Regions from separate parts of the Mesorhizobium sp. M7A.F.Ca.CA.001.04.2.1 genome, predicted to be linked through region 1. Evidence: riboswitches for the same ligand, from Rfam matches in the RefSeq annotation. Region 1 holds a riboswitch; each other region holds the start of a gene.
What was found. Region 1 has a riboswitch for thiamine pyrophosphate ahead of EN955_RS32030 (YkoF family thiamine/hydroxymethylpyrimidine-binding protein). Riboswitches for the same ligand answer to the same signal wherever they lie in the genome.
Positions count from the first base shown of each region.

Region 2: another riboswitch for thiamine pyrophosphate. It lies ahead of thiC (phosphomethylpyrimidine synthase ThiC); the one in region 1 lies ahead of EN955_RS32030 (YkoF family thiamine/hydroxymethylpyrimidine-binding protein).
Region 3: another riboswitch for thiamine pyrophosphate. It lies ahead of thiB (thiamine ABC transporter substrate binding subunit); the one in region 1 lies ahead of EN955_RS32030 (YkoF family thiamine/hydroxymethylpyrimidine-binding protein).

Region 1 covers NZ_RZQT01000188.1:2,355-9,374, forward strand. Annotated here, with positions in the region: gene EN955_RS32010 (glycosyltransferase family 39 protein) at 1-968, shown strand, start outside; gene msrA (peptide-methionine (S)-S-oxide reductase MsrA) at 1,051-1,569, shown strand; gene EN955_RS32020 (GSU2403 family nucleotidyltransferase fold protein) at 1,647-2,750, opposite strand; gene EN955_RS32025 (hypothetical protein) at 3,033-3,365, opposite strand; TPP riboswitch at 3,546-3,659, shown strand; gene EN955_RS32030 (YkoF family thiamine/hydroxymethylpyrimidine-binding protein) at 3,650-4,258, shown strand; gene EN955_RS32035 (ABC transporter permease) at 4,363-5,115, shown strand; gene EN955_RS32040 (ABC transporter ATP-binding protein) at 5,112-5,876, shown strand; gene EN955_RS32045 (ABC transporter substrate-binding protein) at 5,873-6,892, shown strand.
Region 2 covers NZ_RZQT01000008.1:78,267-85,286, reverse strand. Annotated here, with positions in the region: gene EN955_RS04790 (hypothetical protein) at 1-1,441, opposite strand, end outside; gene EN955_RS04785 (metallophosphoesterase) at 1,444-2,781, opposite strand; gene EN955_RS35260 (hypothetical protein) at 3,273-3,644, shown strand; TPP riboswitch at 3,846-3,962, shown strand; gene thiC (phosphomethylpyrimidine synthase ThiC) at 4,066-5,901, shown strand; gene thiO (glycine oxidase ThiO) at 5,898-6,899, shown strand; gene thiS (sulfur carrier protein ThiS) at 6,868-7,020, shown strand, end outside.
Region 3 covers NZ_RZQT01000055.1:22,007-29,026, forward strand. Annotated here, with positions in the region: gene EN955_RS18560 (ABC-F family ATP-binding cassette domain-containing protein) at 4-1,824, opposite strand; gene EN955_RS18565 (thiamine diphosphokinase) at 1,826-2,485, opposite strand; TPP riboswitch at 2,573-2,687, shown strand; gene thiB (thiamine ABC transporter substrate binding subunit) at 2,731-3,729, shown strand; gene thiP (thiamine/thiamine pyrophosphate ABC transporter permease) at 3,738-5,363, shown strand; gene thiQ (thiamine ABC transporter ATP-binding protein) at 5,356-6,147, shown strand; gene EN955_RS18585 (M48 family metalloprotease) at 6,406-7,020, shown strand, end outside.

The DNA.
Region 1 (7,020 bases):
TATTGCTTTTCGGGGCGATCTGGCTGCTGTCGGACACACGCGCACGCAGTCGGCTCGCCACGCCCTGGCCATGGCTTGGGCTCGCGGTTTTCGGCGCTGTCGCCGCTCCACTGGCCGCCGAACTCTGCCGCGTCGATTTCCTGCCGCTGACCTATGCCGCCTGGCGCGATCAGTGGGTGGTGGCCCATCGCTCCCGCTTTTATTATATCGGCGTCCAGATGGCCGGGCTCTGCGGCTTTCTTCTGGTGCTGGCGATATCAGGGCTGCTGCGGCGCTCGCCCGCGCCGCAAAAGCCCGTCGGGCGCGGCACGCTGGTCTATCTCTTGTGGATGGGGGTTGGCCCGGCGATCCTCGTCATGGTGGCGTCCCTGTTCACCGGCGCCGGCGAGGCCTGGGGCGCGCCGATGTACAATCTTGCTGGCGTTGTGGCGCTCGCCTTGCTGGGCCATCGCCTCGGCGCCATCGAGATGCGAAAGCTGGCGATCTGCGCGCTCATCTCCATTGTCGGCATATCCGGTGCCTATGCGGGCATCCGCTGGACGAAATGCAATCTGCGTGGGCGCATGGACGCCGTCTGCTGGCCGGCGCAAAAGATCTCGGATGAGGCAGAGGCTGTCTGGCACGCTGCGACGCCCGATCGGCTCGACATCGTCGGCGGCCATGCCCTTATTGCGCCGCTGGCGGGCCTCAATGCCTATGACAAGCCGTCGATCTTCACCGAACTGAACATGCAGTACGCCCCCTGGATCACCAAGGAGCGGCTGCGCGAGCATGGCATATTGCTGGTCTGGCCCGGGCGCGATGTGCCATCTTATCTGCAGGCGTGGGTGGGCGACATCCCGGTCAAAATCGTTCTTTTCGACTGGTCGCTCAAGGCACCGCCGGTGGCGATCAGCTTCGCCGCCATTCCGCCTGGCGCGCGGCAGTTGCCGGGTGCTATCGACGGCCTCGCCCGACCGAGCAACTGAAGCAGATCCGCCGGTCCGCTGGACGAAGCAGGTGACAATGCCCATCTATGTCCAGACAAACTTGCCTTTGAGGAGACGTGATATGGCGACTTCGACCGAACGCGCAGTCCTTGCCGGTGGCTGCTTCTGGGGTATGCAGGATTTGATACGGCGCTATCCCGGCGTCATCTCCACCCGTGTCGGCTACAGCGGCGGCGACGTGCCCAACGCCACCTACCGCAACCACGGCACCCATGCCGAAGCCATCGAGATCAATTTCGATCCGGCCATCATAAGCTATCGCACGCTGCTGGAACGCTTTTTCCAGATCCACGATCCGACGACCCGCAACCGCCAGGGCAACGATGTCGGGACGAGTTATCGCTCGGCGATCTATTACACCAGCGACGAACAGAAGCGCATCGCCGAGGACACGATCGCCGATGTCGATGCCTCGGGCCTGTGGCCGGGCAAGGTCGTCACCGAAGTCGCACCCGTTGGCCCCTTCTGGGAAGCCGAGCCCGAGCATCAGGACTATCTGGAGAAATATCCCAACGGATACACCTGCCACTTCGTCAGGCCAGGCTGGAAGCTGCCGGTTCGTGAGAAGGCTGTTTCGTAGGGCTCACAGCTTCCGGTCCTGCCATGCATTGCCGCTCGATGGAGTCGTCGAGCGGCATCATCGCATCCCAAACACCTTCAGTCAGCGCGCCTTGTCGCGTCGGTGAAGCCATCGAGCTCTTCACCAATATCCGAAAGTGCCCTTCGAACGATTGTCTCGACCGTGTCTTGCCGATCGGGATCGAGTAAACGAAGACCTCGTTGGATTGCATCGCGCCAGCTGGCACCGCGATTCCAAGCTTCGGAGAACACCACGGCGAGATCATCTTGCCGGCGGGCAGTTGCCATCGCCTCGACCAGCAAGCTTGCCTGAAGAACATCTTTTTCCCGTTTTGCCGCGCCGTTTGCATTCGCTTGGCGAAGAGAGGCGACAATCAGTTTGTGGACGGCATATCGCTCGGGTGAGGGGACCAGTACCGGGACTCCGGATCGATGCAACAAGACGGTTCTTACGGGTTCGCGGATCAGAAAATCCAGGAACCGCAAGGGTTGTGCCGATGCGCCGCCCAGCGACGGCATCGCGCTCGCGTGGTCGGCGTAGTCGTCGCTACCCCGATTTGGGGTCAGGAATTCGACCTTGTAGCGGGAAGCGTTTTCGAACTGGGTCGTGCGATTGGCATCCGTTCGGTGCGGAATTTCGCGAAACGACGGATCGATATCGCGCAGCACATTCATGATCGGTGGCAGACTGTCGCCCACTTCGACGGAGACCGAGTGAAATTGGGCAAAGTCGGCATCGCCTGTCTGTAGCGCTACCCCCGGCAGCCTTACGCCCAGATATCCGGCGTAGGTCTGGAATGCGACCGTGCCGACAAGTACGCCCCGCAAGCGGAAAAACCCGGCCTTGCCAAGAGCTTCGACGATATCGCCGGTAAATTTTTCCGGCTCCATCAACCCGGCCTCGCGAACAAGCGTCGATACGAGCTTACGACGGCTTTTCAGATCGCTCTTGATTTCCCTGAAGGCGGCGACGCGTTTTGCGATCTCGGGATCGTCGGCCGGACCGACATATCGTCTTGTCGTCTTCGGTCTGGTCTCCTCGAAATACCAGTAGTCGCGGCCTTTTACCGGAACCCGTACGAAATTGCCTGCCGTCGAGAAGTCAGTTTGGAACGAGGCATCCAGGCTTCGTTGCACGAGTTCAGCGAACAGAGTGCGATAAGCAATATCGATCGATTTCATGGCGGCGTCCGACCAGGGTCTTTGCGTTATAAGAAATTTGCAGTTCTCTTATAACTGCGCGCTTCTGCTCCTGGTTTCAAGTGGTTATAAGAAAATTGCGAAAACCTTATAATCGCCCGACCTGTTATCAGAAGCAGCGCCATACACCGCCAGCGGTGCGCGCCTGCGTCGATTTCCTGCGGCATGCGCATACCGGCCGTCAGACGCTGTCCGGCGATTAACGATGCGCCGAAAACCCGCGGAGCATTCGCTCCGCGGGTTTTCGCTCCAATTGGCGACAACTTACTTGCCGCAATGGTTGTCGTTGACTGTCGGCGAAGCCGTGCCCGGCGAGGTGCCGTTGGCATCTGGCTGTGCGCCCTGCGGACCGGCCGGGCAGTTTTCATCCGCGTTGGAATTCATGCCATCGGGCATGCCGGTCGTGCTGTTGGTTATGCCCGGGTCCACAGTGTCCGGCTCGACCGTATTGGGTGAAGCCGGCGTGTTCGGCTCAACCGTCACCGATTTGCCGCTGCCGCCTCCGTTTGCACCGTTATCGTCAGCACTTTGCGCCATGGCTGATGTCGCCAGGCCAATGGTGAGAGCCGAAGCTGCGAGGATTTTCATTGTCTCCATTTCTGTGAACTCGTCGCTCATTCTTACGAAGGTGATCGCATCGCGACTATGGGGACAACCGGTCGCGGCAGTGAAGGTTCCCGACAAAATTCCGCTCAGGCGCACCACGACTGGCGCAATCCTTTTGGCGCAGTGTGCTGAAAAACGGCTTTCCCTTCAACCCGAATGATGCTTTAAGGCGCACATCCACAGGGGTGCTCCGTACGGTCGGGGCTGAGACGGGGGCGGCAAGCCCACAGACCCTAGAAGCTGATCTGGGTAATACCAGCGGAGCGAGGCGGGCGGTGTTTTCAGGCGCACAGATTTCCCTATATCCCATGACCGACGATTTCGTCGGTGTCATCCTTGGCGGGCTTGGCGCGCTCGATCCCTGGCGCGACAAGCTCAGGATCGAGACCGACGACATCTCGACCTTGCTGGTCGGGCCGCCCGAAGTGCTGTTTCCTGCCATGCGCGACCTCTTCGTGGCGGCGGCACGCAGCGGCAAACATTGCGTGTTGTCCGCCACCATCTCGCGCGGCTGCCCTGGCGAGCCGGACGATCCGATCTGCCGCTCCGATGCACTTGGTGGGCCGGTCGGGCCACTCGGCCCGCGCAGGGATGCGGCCATCGCGGCGGTGCGCAATGCTGCTGTCACCGGCCAGCCGGCGGCCGCGCAGTTCTCGCTCTATGTGATGGGCACCGACGACCACATGGACGAGATTTACGGCTGCATCGACTTTCTCAAGCAGTCCGGCGTCTATGAGCGTTCCAAGCATTTCTGCACGAAATTGCGCGGTGATGCCGGTGCGATCTTTTCGGCGCTGGACGAGGCCTTCTGTCGCTTCGGACCAGGCGCCGGCCACGTAACTCTCGACGTCACGGTCTCGGCCAACAGCCCGTCGGCTGTCTGAAGCTGCCGCCGCTTCCGCGCGGCCGTCAAAGGTTATCTCCCGTGGTCTCATCGTCAGTCGCTTCGCGCCGGATCGCGAGCCTTCTTGCCAAGGCAGTGCCGGCCATGGTCTCGGTCGGGTTGCTCCTGCTGGCGTGGGAGCTTTATGCCACCTATTCCGGCATCAAGCCGACGATATTGCCGGCGCCGTCGCGCGTCCTCGAGCAAGCGATGCTCAATCGCGAGGCGTTGGCCAACAACGCCGTTCCGACCATCCGCGCCACGCTACTCGGCTTTGCCTGTTCGCTCAGCGCCGCTTTTGCGCTGTCGATGCTGGTCGACTTCTTCCAGCCGCTGCGCCGCGCGTTGGTTCCCGTCTTCATCGTCAGCCAGACCTTGCCGCTGGTGGCGATCGCGCCGCTGGTGGTGCTGTGGTTCGGCTTCGGACTGGCGCCCAAGATCATGCTGGTGGCGCTGGTCACCTTCTTTCCGATGCTGGTCGCACTGGTCGAGGGCTATGAGTCGACCGAGGCCGAGATCGGCCAAATGCTGCGCGCCATGGGAGCAGGGCGCCGGCGCATCTTCGTGCTGGCGCGGCTGCCTTCAGCACTGCCTTACTTCTTTGCTGGCCTCAGGATCTCCATCACTTATGCCGTGGTCGGCGCCATCTTCGCCGAATATGCCGGTGCCGCGAAGGGGCTGGGCATATACATGCTCAACGCCAAGAACAATTTCCGCCCCGATTTGGTGCTGGCCGCCGTCGGTGTCAGCGCCGCGCTGACACTTGTCCTGTTCGGGTTGACTGTGCTGCTGCAGCGCCTGGCCATGCCCTGGGAGCGAGCCGACAAGGCAATCGCAGGGAAGGGGCCGCGGCGATGAACCGGCTCGAGCTGCGGCATGTGCGCAAGGCGTTCGGCGGGCTCGACGTGCTGGCCGATATTTCGCTCAGCGTCGGCGCCGGTGAATTCGTCTCGATCCTTGGACCTTCGGGCGCCGGAAAATCGACGCTGTTCCAGCTTCTGACCGGCGCCGAGCATGGCGAGGGCGAGATGTTCTTCGACGGCGAGCCGCTCGATGACCACGGCAAGCGCTTTGCCTTCATGCCGCAGCGTGATGCGCTGATGCCTTGGCGGCGCATCCTCGACAACGCGACGCTTGGACTCGAAGTGCAAGGCATCAGGCGCAAGGCGGCGCGGGCGCGCGTCGCGCCGCTGTTTGCCGAGTTCGGGCTTGCCGGCTTCGAGCGACATTTCCCCGGGCAGCTCTCGGGCGGCATGCGCCAGCGCGCGGCCCTGCTGCGCACCGTGGTGCAGCAGCGCGACATGCTGCTGCTCGACGAGCCGTTCGGCGCGCTCGATGCACTGACCCGCACCGCCATGCAGCGCTGGCTCGAACAGATGTGGCGGCATCACCGCTGGACGGCGCTGCTGATCACCCATGACGTGCGCGAAGCCGTGTTCCTGTCCGACCGCGTCTATGTGCTGTCGGCGCGCCCGGCCCGCATCGTGCGTGAAATCAAGGTGCCGCTGCCGCGCCCGCGCAGCCTTGGCGGCCAAGCCGCACGGCAGGCAAGCGCGCTCGAGGCCGAAATCCTCGACATCATCCTCAACCCCAACCCATCCAAAAGGACACGACCATGACTGACTTGACGCGCCGGCAGGCCTTGCTGCTCACGCTTGCCACAGGCCTTCCGCTCGTTGCCGGATCGGGGCGAGCCCAAGCACAATCGGCACAAAAGGTCACCGTTGCCCTCGACTGGACGGTCAACACCAACCACATCGGACTGTTCGTCGCCCGCGACAAGGGCTTCTATCGCGAGGCCGGGCTCGAGGTCGACATCCTGCCTTACAGCGATACCGGTGCGGGCACGCTGGTTGCAAATCGCGTCGCCGATTTCGGCATCAACGGCACCATCAGCCTGTTCACCCAGAGAACCGCCGGAGCGGACCTGAAGGGCGTCTATGCGGTGGTGCAGTCCGAAACCGGCCGCGTGGTCTTCAATGCGGCACGCAACGAGATCGTAAGCCCGAGAAGCCTCGACGGCTTGATCTATGGCGGCTTCGGCAGTGCCTGGGAAAACGCGCTGATATCGACCATCATCCGCCACGACGGCGGCAAGGGCAATTTCGAGACGGTGACGCTCGGCACCTCAGCCTATGAGGCGCTGGCCAATGGGTCGGTCGATTTCACGCTTGAAGTCTCGACGTGGGAGGGTGTCGAAGCCGAGCTCAAGGGCGTCAAGCAGCGCAGCTTCGTCTATGCCGATTATGGCGTGCCTGACGAGCACACGACACTGATCTCTTCGAGCGAAGCCTATCTCCAGGCCAATCCCAAGCCTGCGGCCGACTTCGTTCAGGCGACGCGGCGCGGCTACCAGTTCGCTGTCGACCACCCCGACGATGCGGCAACCCTGCTGATCGCTGCAAACAAGGATGCGTTGACCAATCCGGCGCTGATCCACGCCTCGCTGAAGGCATTGGCCGACGACCATTATCTACGCAGCCAAAGCGGCGCCATCGGGACGATGGATCCGGCTAAGATGGAAGCGATCGGCGACTATCTTTTCGCCTCCGGCATCTTGCGCGATCCCGACGGCAAGCTGGTTGCTCGACGCCCGGATTTCGGGAGCTATTTCCGCAACGACTATCTGAGCTAGTCTGGCAAAACCAAATGACATGGGTCGCCAGTCTTTCTGGGCGACCGCGTGGAGCAGGTCGTCTGGAAGTGGCGCCCTGGCTCGACAGCCAGTTTAAGACCGATCTGATCTTGTTGATTAACTGCCCG
Region 2 (7,020 bases), on a different contig from region 1:
TCGGAACACTGCGGCGGAAGATCTCTCCCATTATATCAAGGAAATCGCGTATACAGACGTCGCTCAATGATGTGATGATCTGGTGCCCTACGTACGGGTAGTCATGGAGACGCAGCATCTGGCACGCTTTCAGAAAAGCCCATCCCTGTTTCCGGGCGATCGACCTCTTCAGATTTGAAGCATCCGCCTTGCTCATGGGCCGGCGCTTGATTTCCGGGTTCATGAGCGCGAGCGCCAGCCCTTCGGCATAAGGGCGCGCTTTTCGATCAAGAAGGAATTGCTGCTGATCCGCCGTCCTCAAATTCACGGAGAGGAATTCACGTGCTGCATCAGCAAGTGCCACAAGCTCTTCTCTGCCCTCGGAATGACCCGATATGATAACCCGCTCGATGATGTCATTGACGGAAAGCCGCCCCAGCCGGTTTTTGAGCGAAAACGCGCTGAGCGCATCGTTGCGCTCGAGATCACTCCGCAGATGGTCAGGAAGCGCATAGTACAGCCGAAGCGACGACACGTTCTCGCACAGCGTGGCGAACTCCCTCGGATCGACTGAATCAAGATTCTCGACGTCCCGGTCAGCATTCGAGAGCGACTGGCCGGGTATGATCGTCCGGATCGTGTCGTAGAGACCGCCGATGTAGGCGAGGACCCATTTCACGTTGCCCCGCGTCTTCCTCACCAAGGTGTTCAGGAACTGCTGTTGGAGCGGTGTCAGTGCTTCACAGTCGTCAATCAGGATCTTGAAGAAAGGCGCCCTGTCACCGGCGAAAGATGGGCCATTTAAAAGTGGAGTGATCGCGGTCGCGACCTTGTTAATGATCGCGCCAGGGTCTGTCGCTCTGAAGCCGGTCGCTACGGCATCGGCGGCAAAGAAGAACGCGTTGAAGCATTCGTCGACGTACCGGGTTATCCTACCCCGCAGCTCATCGATGCTGAAGAAGTCGAGACGGGCAGGTTGGGGTATGAAGTGCAGCACTTCGCGATGCAGTGCCAGGGCGACGTCCCTATCTTCGGAGGCCCGGTATTTCAAGTGGCCGTCGCGTCTGAGCTGGCCGATGCTCTCGAGCAGGCGTTCGACTATCTTCAGCTCCAGATAGTGAGAGAAGATTACGAATTGCCGCGGGATCACGGCGGCCGTGTCGAAGCGTATCCGCTCCGGAATGAGGTTCAGAACCGCGTTGTCGATTAGGGGCGAGAATGTCTCATTGAGCTGGAAGAAGACGCCATACCAGCCGAGCTTGCCGACTTGGTCCGCGAGACTTTTGTCTTCGAGGATATGGACTGTGGAAAGCGAGCGAAGAATGCTGGTCTTGCCACTGCCTCTCGTCCCTGCGACGAAGACCGGCTTGGCGGCGGCAGAAATCAAGGCCGACTTCTGACTGAACCACAGTATCGGGCGGCTTTCGTACTCGATCCTGTTCGGGCCGAACGGATTCTGCATCGCTATTCGTCCCTTACCTTAATGCGCCAGGCCGAGTTTGCCTTCGTGAGGCCGTCTATCTCGACGGCGCGCGCCGCTTGGAGCATCAGAAGAGAGTCTTCCAGATCTAGCCCGAGCTCGGCGGAGCCGGCAATCTCAGTGATCTCGTCCCAGAAGAGTAACCCATTCCCGCGCCTGGTGGCATGGTCGCGGAGTCGGCGCAGCAGGTCAAACGTGTCGTTGTTAAGAAAGGCCTTGCCGTTGGACATGGTCGAGATAAAGCAATGTTCGCCTTCCATGACCGTCCCGTCGGCGACATTGGTGCGGTAGGGTATAAGTCGGATGCCGACGAGCTCTCCCTGATCGGTCGTGAAGAAGACGAGCTCATTGAAACCTGATTGTATCTCTGGTGCTGAGATGCAGATCAATTTGCCGTCCGGAAACCTTGGATCGTTGACGATCTCGACCGGATCAGCATGTATGTGTCCATGCAGGTATACGATAGGCTTGTTACCCTGCAGCAGCTGAGTTCTGACAAATCCGCTGTTGAGCATCTCCGCGTATGGCGTAATGCGCGGAGTCTTTTGTGGCAGCAGATTGTGATGGCCGATCATGATGCCGTAACGCATGTCGGGCTGCTGGAGCAATTCCTGTAGGCCTGCAAGCATCTCACGCGAGATGTATGGCGTGTCCATCTGACCGTAATACTCGTCGTCGGACGCCTCCTTGTCTGGATCGCTGGGAGGTGTCGCGGGCGAATGTCCCGAGATGTCCGGCGAGCCGAGATCTACAGGTTCTGTAGAAGGACTGAGTGCCTCGAGACGATCACGAAGGAACGCGGGAAGGTTCTGAAGCTCCCAACTGCCTATTGCTGTGTTGACGAGGATGAAGTTTGCGCCTGCGGATCCTGTCGGAAGTCTGAAGTGCACGGGTTGGTCCACGGGAACGGTCTGCCAACCCAAGCGGGCGGCTAAACTCGCCATTTCGCTGAATTTCTCAGTCGGTCCAAGTTCGCGCGCGTCATCACGGTTCACATCGTGATTTCCCGGTACGAATATCAACGGAAGCGCCTTTGAACTGCGTCCCTGTGCGCGGCAGAGCAACGTGAAATGCTGGAATGCCGAAGCAATGAAGGTCTTGTCGCCACGGCTCGTGAAATCCCCCATGAAGGCGATCGAATCCAAGGGCTTCGAAGTCGTCAGCCGCCGAAGTTTCGTCAAGACGGCACGCAGCGAAGACGCGCGTAGCTTCTGCGTTATTTTCGGAGCGAACTTGCTATCCTTGGCATCGATGTTGCTAGAGGAAGGATGCCAGTCCGGATAGTGAATATCGCCTACTTGAAGGATTCGCACCCGCCGCATAACTCGCCCCCCTGCCGAGAGCCATAGACTAATCCGTTCGCTTTTGCCAAGCGCGAACGATCATCCGCAGTGTCCTTAACGAGGTAGCCTGCACTTTTCGAGAATTGCCACGGCGGCTATTTTTGGGGTGTGAAGCACACGAGACCCGCGACGTGAGACCCAGTTGCTCAATGCCCAGTTGCTCAATGAGCTTTCTTACGAATAAGGGAGAATTTCCGCGGCCGGACTATCTCTGAGCGAGCGTGCATGACTGCCAACGGAAGGTCTTGCACGCACCCTTGCGATCTTGAGCAATGGTCGCCATGACTTTCTTCTTGTAGGCTTTTGAGTGGCCCAGCCTGCGATCACCAGACCCCACCGATTCTAAAGAGCGTGGCAGATGGGATAGTCGAGGTTGCCCGTGCACAATCACGCTCAGGGCTTGCGCCGCCCAGAGGACACGCTGAAAAGGCAGATTGGGGCGCAAGCACGCCATTCACGAGAGGTTCGACATGAAGACCATGCAAGAAAAAGACATTCCGGCATTCGTACAAGCAGTTGTGGACGCCGGCTGCAACATTTGCGCGATTGGCAACTTGGGATACGTCTTTGGCGATGCTGATTTCACGCCAGCGCAACGGAGGGCCGTCGAGCCACAGCTGCGTAGGATTGCTGAAATCTACGGCGAACGCGATCATCTCATAAACGAGATAGCTGTATATCTGCGGTCGATCGGACGCCATGTCGAGGTTGAGCCGAAGACAGGTATTTCCCGATGGCCCAGATCGCGAGAAGCCGTCTTCCAACCTCTGAATCCTAAAGGAGGTGACCCCCAAGGCCGTTCGTCACCTTCGACCAGAATAACCACATCCGTGACCGCCTGAGCTACTTGGTCGATACGCTCACATGGCCAATACAGTTTCTCCATCCTTCACGAAGCGAATGAGGCTTTGGCCACGGTCTACGGGGCGTGACTTGTCCCCGATGCATGCGCGAGCTCTCCGCCCGGCTGGCCGCCGGCCGTCGCCACCGGCCGAAGGCGCCCGAATGCGCTTGACAAGATAGCGTCAGCCCGTTCAACCTGAGGCATTCACCAGGGGAGTCCCGGTAAGGGGCTGAGATACTGCTGGCTTTCGCGGCGCAGTGACCCGTTGAACCTGATCCAGTTCATACTGGCGTAGGGACGGTGCAAGCGCTTTGCGGGAGTTTACGCCCGAGGTCCTGCTGTAGCAGGTCTACAGAAGCGTCTTTTCATCCTTCCGGCACAGAACTGGGTCTCCAATGCATGAGCAAAGGAGCCTCACGATGAATGCCCTCACTCCAGCCGTGTCGACGGGACCGCTGCCCGCCTCACGGAAAATCCACAAGTCCGGCGTCCTCTATCCGCACATCAAAGTGCCGATGCGAGAAATCTCCGTCCATCCGACGGCGGGTGAACCGCCCGTCACCGTCTATGATCCGTCCGGCCCCTATACGGACCCGACTGTCGAAACCAGCATCGAAAAAGGCCTTGCCCGGCTTCGCCACGAATGGGTCACGGCGCGTGGCGATGTCGAAGCCTATGACGGCCGCCACGTCCGGCCGGAAGACAATGGATTCGCCACCGGCGAGCGCCTGACACCGGAATTTGCGATACGCAATCGGCCGCTCAAGGCCAAGCAGGGCAAGGCGGTGACCCAGCTTGCCTATGCGCGCGCCGGCATCATCACGCCAGAAATGGAGTTCGTAGCCATCCGCGAGAATCTCGGCCGCGAGGTGATGCGCGGCAAGCTGCAACGCGACGGCGAAGCCTTCGGCGCGGCGATCCCAGATTTCGTCACACCCGAATTCGTGCGCGACGAGGTGGCGCGCGGACGCGCAATCATTCCCGCCAACATCAATCATCCCGAGAGCGAGCCGATGATCATCGGTCGCAATTTTCTGGTCAAGATCAACGCCAACATCGGCAACTCGGCTGTCACATCATCGATGGCCGAAGAGGTCGAAAAAATGGTCTGGGCGATCCGCTGGGGCGCGGACACGGTGATGGACCTGTCGACCGGCCGCAACATCCACAACATCCGCGACTGGATCGTGCGCAATGCGCCGGTGCCGATCGGTACGGTGCCGCTCTATCAGGCGCTGGAAAAGGTCAACGGCATCGCCGAGGACCTGAACTGGGAGGTCTACCGCGACACGCTGATCGAGCAGGCCGAGCAAGGCGTCGACTATTTCACCATCCACGCCGGCGTGCGGCTGCACTACATACCGCTGACCGTCGACCGGGTCACGGGCATCGTCTCGCGCGGCGGCTCGATCATGGCCAAATGGTGCCTGCACCATCATCGGGAGAGCTTCCTCTACGAGCATTTCGAGGAGATCTGCGACATCGCCAGAGCCTATGACGTCTCCTTCTCGCTCGGCGACGGCCTTCGTCCCGGTTCAATCGCCGATGCGAACGACGCGGCGCAATTCGCCGAACTGGAAACACTTGGAGAACTCACCAAGATTGCCTGGGCAAAGGACTGCCAGGTGATGATCGAAGGCCCGGGCCATGTCCCCATGCACAAGATCAAGCAGAACATGGACAAGCAGCTCGCAGTGTGCGGTGAGGCGCCGTTCTACACGTTGGGGCCGCTGACGACCGACATCGCGCCCGGCTATGACCACATCACCTCAGGGATAGGTGCCGCCATGATAGGCTGGTTCGGCACCGCAATGCTTTGCTACGTCACGCCGAAAGAGCATCTCGGCCTTCCCGACCGCAACGACGTCAAGATTGGCGTGATCACCTACAAGATAGCCGCCCATGCAGCCGATCTGGCGAAGGGCCATCCGGCAGCGAAAACCAGGGATGATGCCCTTTCGCGCGCGCGCTTCGAGTTCCGCTGGGAGGACCAGTTCAACCTGTCGCTCGACCCCGAAACCGCACGGTCCTTCCACGACCAGACCTTGCCCAAGGAGGCGCACAAGCTGGCACATTTTTGTTCGATGTGCGGACCGAAATTCTGCTCGATGCGCATCTCCCATGACATCCGCGCGGAGGCGCAGAAAGAGGGCATGGCGGCTATGGCGGCGAAATATCGCGAAGGTGGCGATCTCTACATGCCAGCTGACGAGACCGGCGTACCGCTCATGCCAGAGGCGCCGGAACCGTCATGAGGGTTCTGGTCAAAGGGGCCGGCGTCGCCGGCCTCACCGCGGCGTTCGAGCTCGCCGTCCGCGGTGCCGCGGTGACCGTTGTGGAGACACGGCATGGCCTCGGCGGCAATGCGTCGTGGTTCGCCGGCGGCATGCTGGCGCCCTGGTGCGAGCGTGAGAGCGCCGAGCAGCCGGTGCTGGATCTCGGACGCGACGCCGCCGACTGGTGGGATGACGCGCTGCCCGGTCAGGTGACACGGGCCGGAACGCTGGTCCTGGCCGCGCCGCGTGATACTGGCGAGCTTGACCGGTTCGCCACTCGCACGTCGGGGCATCGGCGTGTCGATGACGACGAAATCGCGGTCCTGGAGCCCGACCTCGCCGGCCGGTTCCGGCGCGGATTGCTGTTTCCCGATGAGGCTCATCTCGACCCGCGCCAGGCAATCGCCGCACTTCATGAAAAGCTGGCGACCATGGGTGTCAAATTCCACTTCGGCTGCGACGCCCGGCCTATTTCGGGTTTCGCCCGTCGGATAGACTGCATGGGAATGGCAGCGGCCGATGACAGGCTGCGCGGTGTTCGCGGCGAAATGCTGATCCTGCGCACGCCTGATGTCTCGCTGTCGCGGCCGGTCCGTTTGCTTCATCCACGCTTTCCGCTTTATGCCGTGCCGCGCACCGACCACCGCTTCATGATCGGAGCGACAATGATTGAAAGCCAGAGCGCCGGACCGGTGACGGCGCGTTCCATGATGGAGCTTCTGGGTGCCGCCCATGCCCTCCATCCGGCCTTTGGTGAGGCCGAGATCGTTGAAACCGGTGTGGGTGTCCGTCCGGCATTTCCCGACAATTTGCCACGCGTCGAAACAGACGGTGAGATCATCGCGATCAACGGTTTTTATCGTCACGGTTTTCTCCTCGCCCCCGCCATGGCGCGCCAGGCTGCCGACCTGGTTTTCAGTCAAGACAGAACCAAGGAGCATGCTCATGAAACTGATGGTCAACGGCGAGGCGCGTGAGATTGCCGCCACCACGCTGGCCGAGTTGCTTGCCGCGCTCGACTATGAGGGCGATTGGCTCGCCACCGCCGTCAACAGCGACCTCGTGCACAAAGCCAACCGCGCGGAGTTCCAGTTGAGC
Region 3 (7,020 bases), on a different contig from region 1:
TCCTCACCCCTCCATCTCTTCGCGCAGCATCTCCAGCTCCAGCCACTCCTCTTCAAACGCGGCCAGCGTGGCGCGCTCCTTGTCGAGGGCGGCGATGGTTTTCTGGAAGGAGGCGGGGTCGCGCTCGTAATAGGCGGGATCGGCGATGTTGTTCTCCAGCCTTGAGATCGACGCCATCACAGCCTCGATTTTCTTGGGCAGCGATTCCAGCGCGAACTTCTGCTTGAACGACAGTTTCTTCGCTGGTCCCTTTGGCGCAGTGGCCTCGCTTTTGCCGGGTGCTGGCGCTTCGCCGCTTTCGGCTTTCGCGCGCGCCTTGCGGTCGTCCAGCCTGGTGCCGCCGCGCTGCGCCAGCATGTCGGAATAGCCGCCGGCATATTCGATCCAGCGGCCTTCACCATCCGGCGCGATCAGGCTGGTCACGGTGCGGTCGAGGAAATCGCGGTCGTGGCTGACCAGGATGACTGTGCCGGCAAAACCGGCAACCAGCTCCTGCAGCAGTTCCAGCGTCTCCATGTCGAGATCGTTGGTCGGCTCATCCAACACCAGAAGGTTTGCCGGCCGCGCCAGTACGCGCGCCAGCAAGAGCCGCGCCCGCTCGCCGCCGGATAGTTCGCGCACCGGGGTGCGCGCCTGCTCCGGCTTGAACAGGAAATCCTTCATGTAGGAGACGACGTGGCGCTGCTCGCCATTGATGACGAGGTTCTCGCCGCGCCCATCGGTGAGGTACTGCGCCAGCGTCTCCTGCGGGTCGACCGCCTCGCGCTTCTGGTCGAGCGTGGCGATCTCCAGATTGGTGCCGAGCCGCACCGAACCGGCGTCCGGCTTCATCTCGCCGGTCAACATCTTCAAGAGCGTGGTCTTGCCAGCGCCGTTCGGCCCGACCAGGCCAACGCGATCGCCGCGCTGGATGCGGGTCGAAAACCCCTTGACCACGGTGAGATCGCCAAAGCTCTTTTCGATATTTTTGGCCTCGATCACCAGCTTGCCGGACTCGTTGGCGTCGCTCGCCACCATGGTCGCCGACCCTTCGGCGCCGCGATGGCCGCGAAAACGCTGGCGCATGGTCTGCAATTCGCCGAGACGGCGCATGTTGCGCTTGCGCCGCGCCGTCACGCCGTAGCGCAGCCAATGCTCCTCACGCACGATCTGGCGGCCGAGCTTGTGCTGCTCGCGCTCTTCCTCTTCTAGCACCAGGTCGCGCCATTCCTCGAAATGGCCGAAGCCCTTGTCTAGCCTGCGGGTCTGGCCGCGATCGAGCCAGACGGTGGCGCGCGACACGCGCTCGAGGAAGCGGCGGTCGTGCGAGATGACGATCAGTGCCGAGGAGGTGCGGATGAGTTCTTCTTCCAGCCATTCGATGACCGAGAGGTCGAGATGGTTGGTCGGCTCATCGAGCAGCAGGATATCGGGCTCGGGCGCCATGACGCGGGCAAGGGCGGCGCGCCTCGCCTCGCCGCCCGACAGGTCGTTCGGACGTTCCTCGCCCGACAGTCCAAGATGCTCCATCAGATAGCTGGCGCGGTACGGATCGTCGGCTGGGCCTAGTCCGGCCTCGACATAGGCGCGGACAGTGGCAAAACCCTCCATGTCGGGCATCTGCGGCAGATAGCGGACGGTCGCCGAAGGCTGGCGGAACACCTCGCCATCCTGCGGCTCGATCAGGCCGGCGGCGATCTTCAGCAGCGTCGACTTGCCGGACCCGTTGCGGCCGACCAGTGCGATCTTGTCGCCGGCCGAGGCGGTCAAGGCGGCGCCATCGAGCAGCGGCGTGCCGCCGAAAGTCAGTTTTATCCCGTCGAGGTTGAGAAGGGGCGGGGCCATGTCAGCTTTCAGGTAAGGGATAGGGATGAGCGAGCAGCATCGCGCGGCCATGGCCGAGCGCGATTTCGAGGCGGCCCCCGGTCTTGTCGGACTTGACCTCGTTGGAAATGGTCAGCGACGAACCGAAGGCCACCTTGACGTGAGCGAGCGGCCATTTGGCGCCGGTGACGGTCAGGCCGTCGAGCTCGGAAAAGCCGAGCACCGAAAACAGCGTGCCGTCGGCATAGTCGAAGCCGGCCGTTCCGCGCAGCAGGGGGATGCCTTCCTGGGCGCCGCTGGTCAAAAGCACATCGGTCCCTGCTTCGGCCAGGCGCAAGGCAAGCGCCAGATGCAGAAAAGCGTGGTCGGCGCGCTTGCCGCCAAAGGCGCCGGCAAGCACCAGGCGGGTCGCGCCGCGCTCCAGTGCGGCGGCGATGGCCAGTTCGCCATCGGTCTGGTCTTTTTCGGCCGGGAAGGTCCGGCGCGGCACGGAAGCGAGATCGTCCGGCAGGTTCGCCGGCACGGAATCGAAATCACCCACCCACAGCTCCGGCACGAGACCCAGCAACCGCGCATGACCGATGCCGGCGTCGGCGGCGATGACGCGGGAGCCTTTGACCTGACGGTCGAGCCGTGGCGTACGGATGAGATCGCCGCCAAGCAGGATGGTGAATGTGCTCATATCGTGTGGCCCTTATCAGCCCGGCACGGGAAACGGAAGGCGGCAAACTCCCGCTTGCATGGCGGATCGGCCCGGCCTATGTGTCGAAACGCTCTAACGGGGTGCCGGACGCGATCTTCGCGGACCGGCTGAGAGGCAGTCTCGCCAACCCGCTGAACCTGATCCGGTTTGTACCGGCGGAGGGATTAGACGTTTCGGACAGTCCGACGCCTCAATTCCTTTCAATTCGAACGAAGGAGGCGCCGATGCGCACGCTTTTATACGCTCTTGTTTCAGCAACGGTCGTGGCCTTGTCCGGGCCCGCCTTGGCCAAGGACAAGCTCACCGTCTACACCTATGAGAGTTTCACCGCCGACTGGGGGCCGGGTCCCGTGGTGAAGAAGGAGTTCGAGGCCGAATGCGGCTGCGACGTCGACTTCGTCTCGGTCGCCGATGGCGTCGCGCTGCTCAACCGCGTCAGATTGGAAGGCGCATCGACCAAGGCCGATATCGTGCTTGGCCTGGATACCAATCTCACCGCCGATGCCAAGGCGTCAGGCTTGTTCGCGCCGCATGGCGCGGTGACGGATGTCAATGTGCCGGGCGGCTGGAGCGACGACACTTTTGTCCCCTTCGACTACGGCTATTTCGCTGTCGTCTATGACACGCAGAAGATGAAGACGCCGCCGAAGAGCCTGAAGGAGCTGATCGAAGGCAGTGCCAACGACAAGATCGTCATCCAGGATCCGCGCACCTCGACGCCAGGCCTCGGCCTGCTTCTTTGGGTCAAGTCGGTCTATGGCGACAAGGCACCCGAGGCCTGGGCCAAGCTCAAGGCCAAGGTGCTGACCGTGACGCCGGGCTGGAGCGAGGCCTATGGGCTGTTCACCAAGGGCGAGGCGCCGATGGTGCTGTCCTACACGACGTCGCCAGCCTACCACATGGTCGCCGAGAACACGGAGCGCTACCAGGCGGCCTCCTTCGAGGAGGGCGAGTATCTGCAGATCGAGGTGGCGGGTATCACCACGACAGGAGCCAAGAATCCGCTGGCGGCCAAGTTCATGGCCTTCATGACCGGGCCGAAATTCCAGGATGCCATCCCCGAGACCAACTGGATGTTCCCGGCAGGCAAGACCGACAAGCCGCTCAATCCGGCCTTCGACAAACTGGTCAAGCCGACGAAGACCTTGCTGTTCAGCCCGCAAGAGGTCGCCGCCAACCGCAAGGCCTGGGTCGATGAATGGCTGGCGGTGATGAGCAAATAGGCAGCGCGATGGCGCCGGCGCATTCCACGGATTCCCGCGTCAGTGCCGGCATTGTAGCGCTCGCTGCAATCGCGCTGCTGATCGGCGGCGCGTTTGCCGGCCTGCTTTTCGAGGGCGCCCATGATTTCTCGGGCGCCTGGGCAGCCTTCGATCCCTATCTGCTTCGCGTCATTCGCTTCACGCTCTGGCAAGCGGTCCTGTCGACGCTGCTTTCGGTCATCCCGGGGCTGTTTGTGGCGCGCGCTCTGTCGCGGCATCCACGTTTCTTCGGCCGCGCCTTCATCCTGCAGATCTTCGCCGTGCCATTGGCGCTGCCGGCCATCGTTGCAGCGCTCGGCATCCTGGCGCTTTATGGCCGTGCCGGCTATTTCGCCGGCGTGCTTGCCGTTATCGGCGGCGGAAGCTGGCCGGGCATCTATGGCCTGTCCGGCATTCTCGTCGCCCATGTCTTCTTCAACCTGCCGCTGGCGACGCGGCTGTTCCTCGAGGCGCTGCAGACCATACCGGCCGACCAATGGCGGCTGGCGAGCCAACTCGGCATGGCGGCGCGGCCGGCGTTCCGGCTGATCGAATGGCCAACGCTGCGCGCCGCACTGCCCGGCGTCGCCGGGCTTGTGTTCATGCTCTGCATCACATCCTTCACGATCGTGCTGACGCTCGGCGGCGGGCCGGCCGCGACGACGCTTGAGGTCGGCATCTACCAGGCGCTGCGCTTCGATTTCGATCCCGCACGGGCCGTTGCACTGACGCTGCTGCAGATCGCCTTGACCTTTATCGTGGTGCTGGCACTGACGCGGCTAGGCGCCAATGTGGTCGGCGACACCAATTTGCCGGTCGCGCAACGCCGCTATCTCTCGGTCAATCGGAGCGAGACCTGGTTGAACGCGCTACTCATCGTCCTGGCGCTGCTGTTCGTCGTCGGGCCGATGGCGGCAACCGTGATGGCCGGATTGAGTGCCGATCTCGCCCGCTTGGCCGGCGAGGCCACTGTCCGGCAGGCAACGCTGACCAGCGCGGCGCTCGCCTTCCTGTCGGCGCTGCTTTCGGTGATGCTGTCGCTGGCGCTGACCATGGCGCGGCGGGCACTGGCGCTGAACCGCCGTGCCGGCGCAAAGACACTGCTCGAGCACGCGACCGATACAGGCGCCGGTTTTGTCCTGGTCGTGCCGCCGATCGTCGTCGGCGCCGGCTGGTTCCTGTTGTTGCGCCATGTCGGCGATGTCTTCGCCATCGCCCCGGTCATGGTCGTCACCGTCAACGCGGTGATGGCGATGCCGTTTGCGCTCCGCGCCGTGCGTCCCGCCTATGATGCGGCGAGCGAGCGTCACGAACGGCTCTGTGCACAGCTCGGCATTGCGGGCTGGAACCGGCTGATGCTGGTCGACTGGCCGTCGCTGCGGCGACCGCTCGCCACGGCCTTCGCTTTCGCCATGGCGCTGTCGCTCGGCGATCTCGGTGTCATTGCCTTGTTCGGCAGTGATTCCGTGCAGACATTGCCCTACCTTCTTCTGGCTCGGATGGGCAGCTACCGCACCGAGGATGCCGCCGGCCTCGCACTGCTGCTCGGCCTCGTCTGTCTCGCGTTGATCGTGGCGGCGCACTGGCTGGGAAGGGAGGAGGTCCGTGATGCGTGAAAAGGCGGCCAACGGGCTCGCGAAGGGCGCGCCGGTGCGGCTGGACAAAGTGTCGTTCAGCTATGGCAGCTATGGCGAGGCGCCGCTTGTTTTCGATGTCGAGTTTGCCGCGGCGACGATCACCGCCATCATGGGGCCGAGCGGTTCGGGCAAGTCGACGCTGCTCAATCTGGTCGCCGGCTTCGAGACCCCACGGTCGGGCCGCGTGCTGATCGGCGGTGTCGATGTCAGCGCCGAGCCGGCCTCGGCGCGGCCAGTGTCGATGGTGTTCCAGGAGAACAATCTCTTCGCGCATCTTTCCGTCGAGCAGAATGTCGGGCTCGGCCGTTCGCCATCCCTGCGGCTGACCGAGGCGGACCGCGCCGCGGTCGCCGAGGCGCTTGCGCGCACCGGTCTTGCGGGCAAGGAGAAACGCCTGCCGCGCGAGCTCTCGGGGGGCGAACGCCAGCGCGTCGCACTGACCCGCGTGCTGGTGCGCGACCGACCGGTGTTGCTGCTCGACGAGCCCTTCGCTTCGCTCGGACCGGCTTTGCGCGACGAGATGCTGGACCTGGTTGCCGCCGTTCATGCCGAACGCGCCATGACAGTGCTGTTCGTCACGCACCAGCCGGAGGATGCACGCCGCATCGGCGAGCATATGGTGTTTGTCGACAATGGGTTGGTCGCTGCGACCGGCAAGGCTGATGATTTCTTTGCCGGGGCTGGTCCGGAGGCGTTCCGGCGCTATATCGGCGCGGGTGCCGGATATTCCACATCACGCGATGTTGCCCGGAAGCGGACATAATTTACGGTCAAACCGGCTCCAGGCGATGTGGCGTTTGCTTGCCATGACCGGGGGAGTGTGGCTAGGTCCGCCCTACCGGTCCGGCACAGGCCGTGATTTGCCTGCAGTATCCGGCGCCCGCCCCTGGGACGGGCCGCGGATACTGCAGCAGTTTGAGATATGGCACGTGAGCATTCTGAAGATCGTCCCCGATTTTCAATGTCATGTGCCGGGACCCGAAAGGAAGCCGTTCTGGCGATCGGCGCTAACACATTGGGAATGAAACCGCTGGCGCGCTTTCTCGCGCTGGCCGGCTTTGCCGTGGCGTTGGCAAGCTGCCAGATGTTCACGCCGCCGGAAGTTCAGGAATCCGGCTTCCAGCCTTCCGACAAGCCGATCACGGTGGACAATGTCGGCGCCAACAACAAGCTCGCCGAATTGGCCAGGGCGCAGCATCCGCGCATCCTGGCGACCTATGGCGGCGAATATTCCGATCCCAAGCTCGAGCGCATGGTCGCCAAGGTGGTCGGTAGTTTGACGGTGGTGTCCGCCAACCCGACACAGACCTATCGCATCACCATTTTGAATTCGCCCAATGTCAATGCCTTCGCGCTGCCGGGCGGCTATCTCTACATCACGCGCGGCCTCCTGGCGCTGGCCAATGATTCGGCCGAGCTTGCCGCTGTCATCGCGCATGAGATGGGCCACGTCACCGCCAATCACGGCTTGCAGCGCCAGCAACTCGAGGCAGAGGAAGGCCTGGCGACCAAGGTGGTTTCCGATGTGCTCGGCGACAGCCCGACCGCCAAGGCGGCGTTGATCCGCGGCAAGCTGAGGCTCGCGCAATTCTCGCGCAACCAGGAGCTGGAAGCCGACGCCATCGGCATCAAGTCG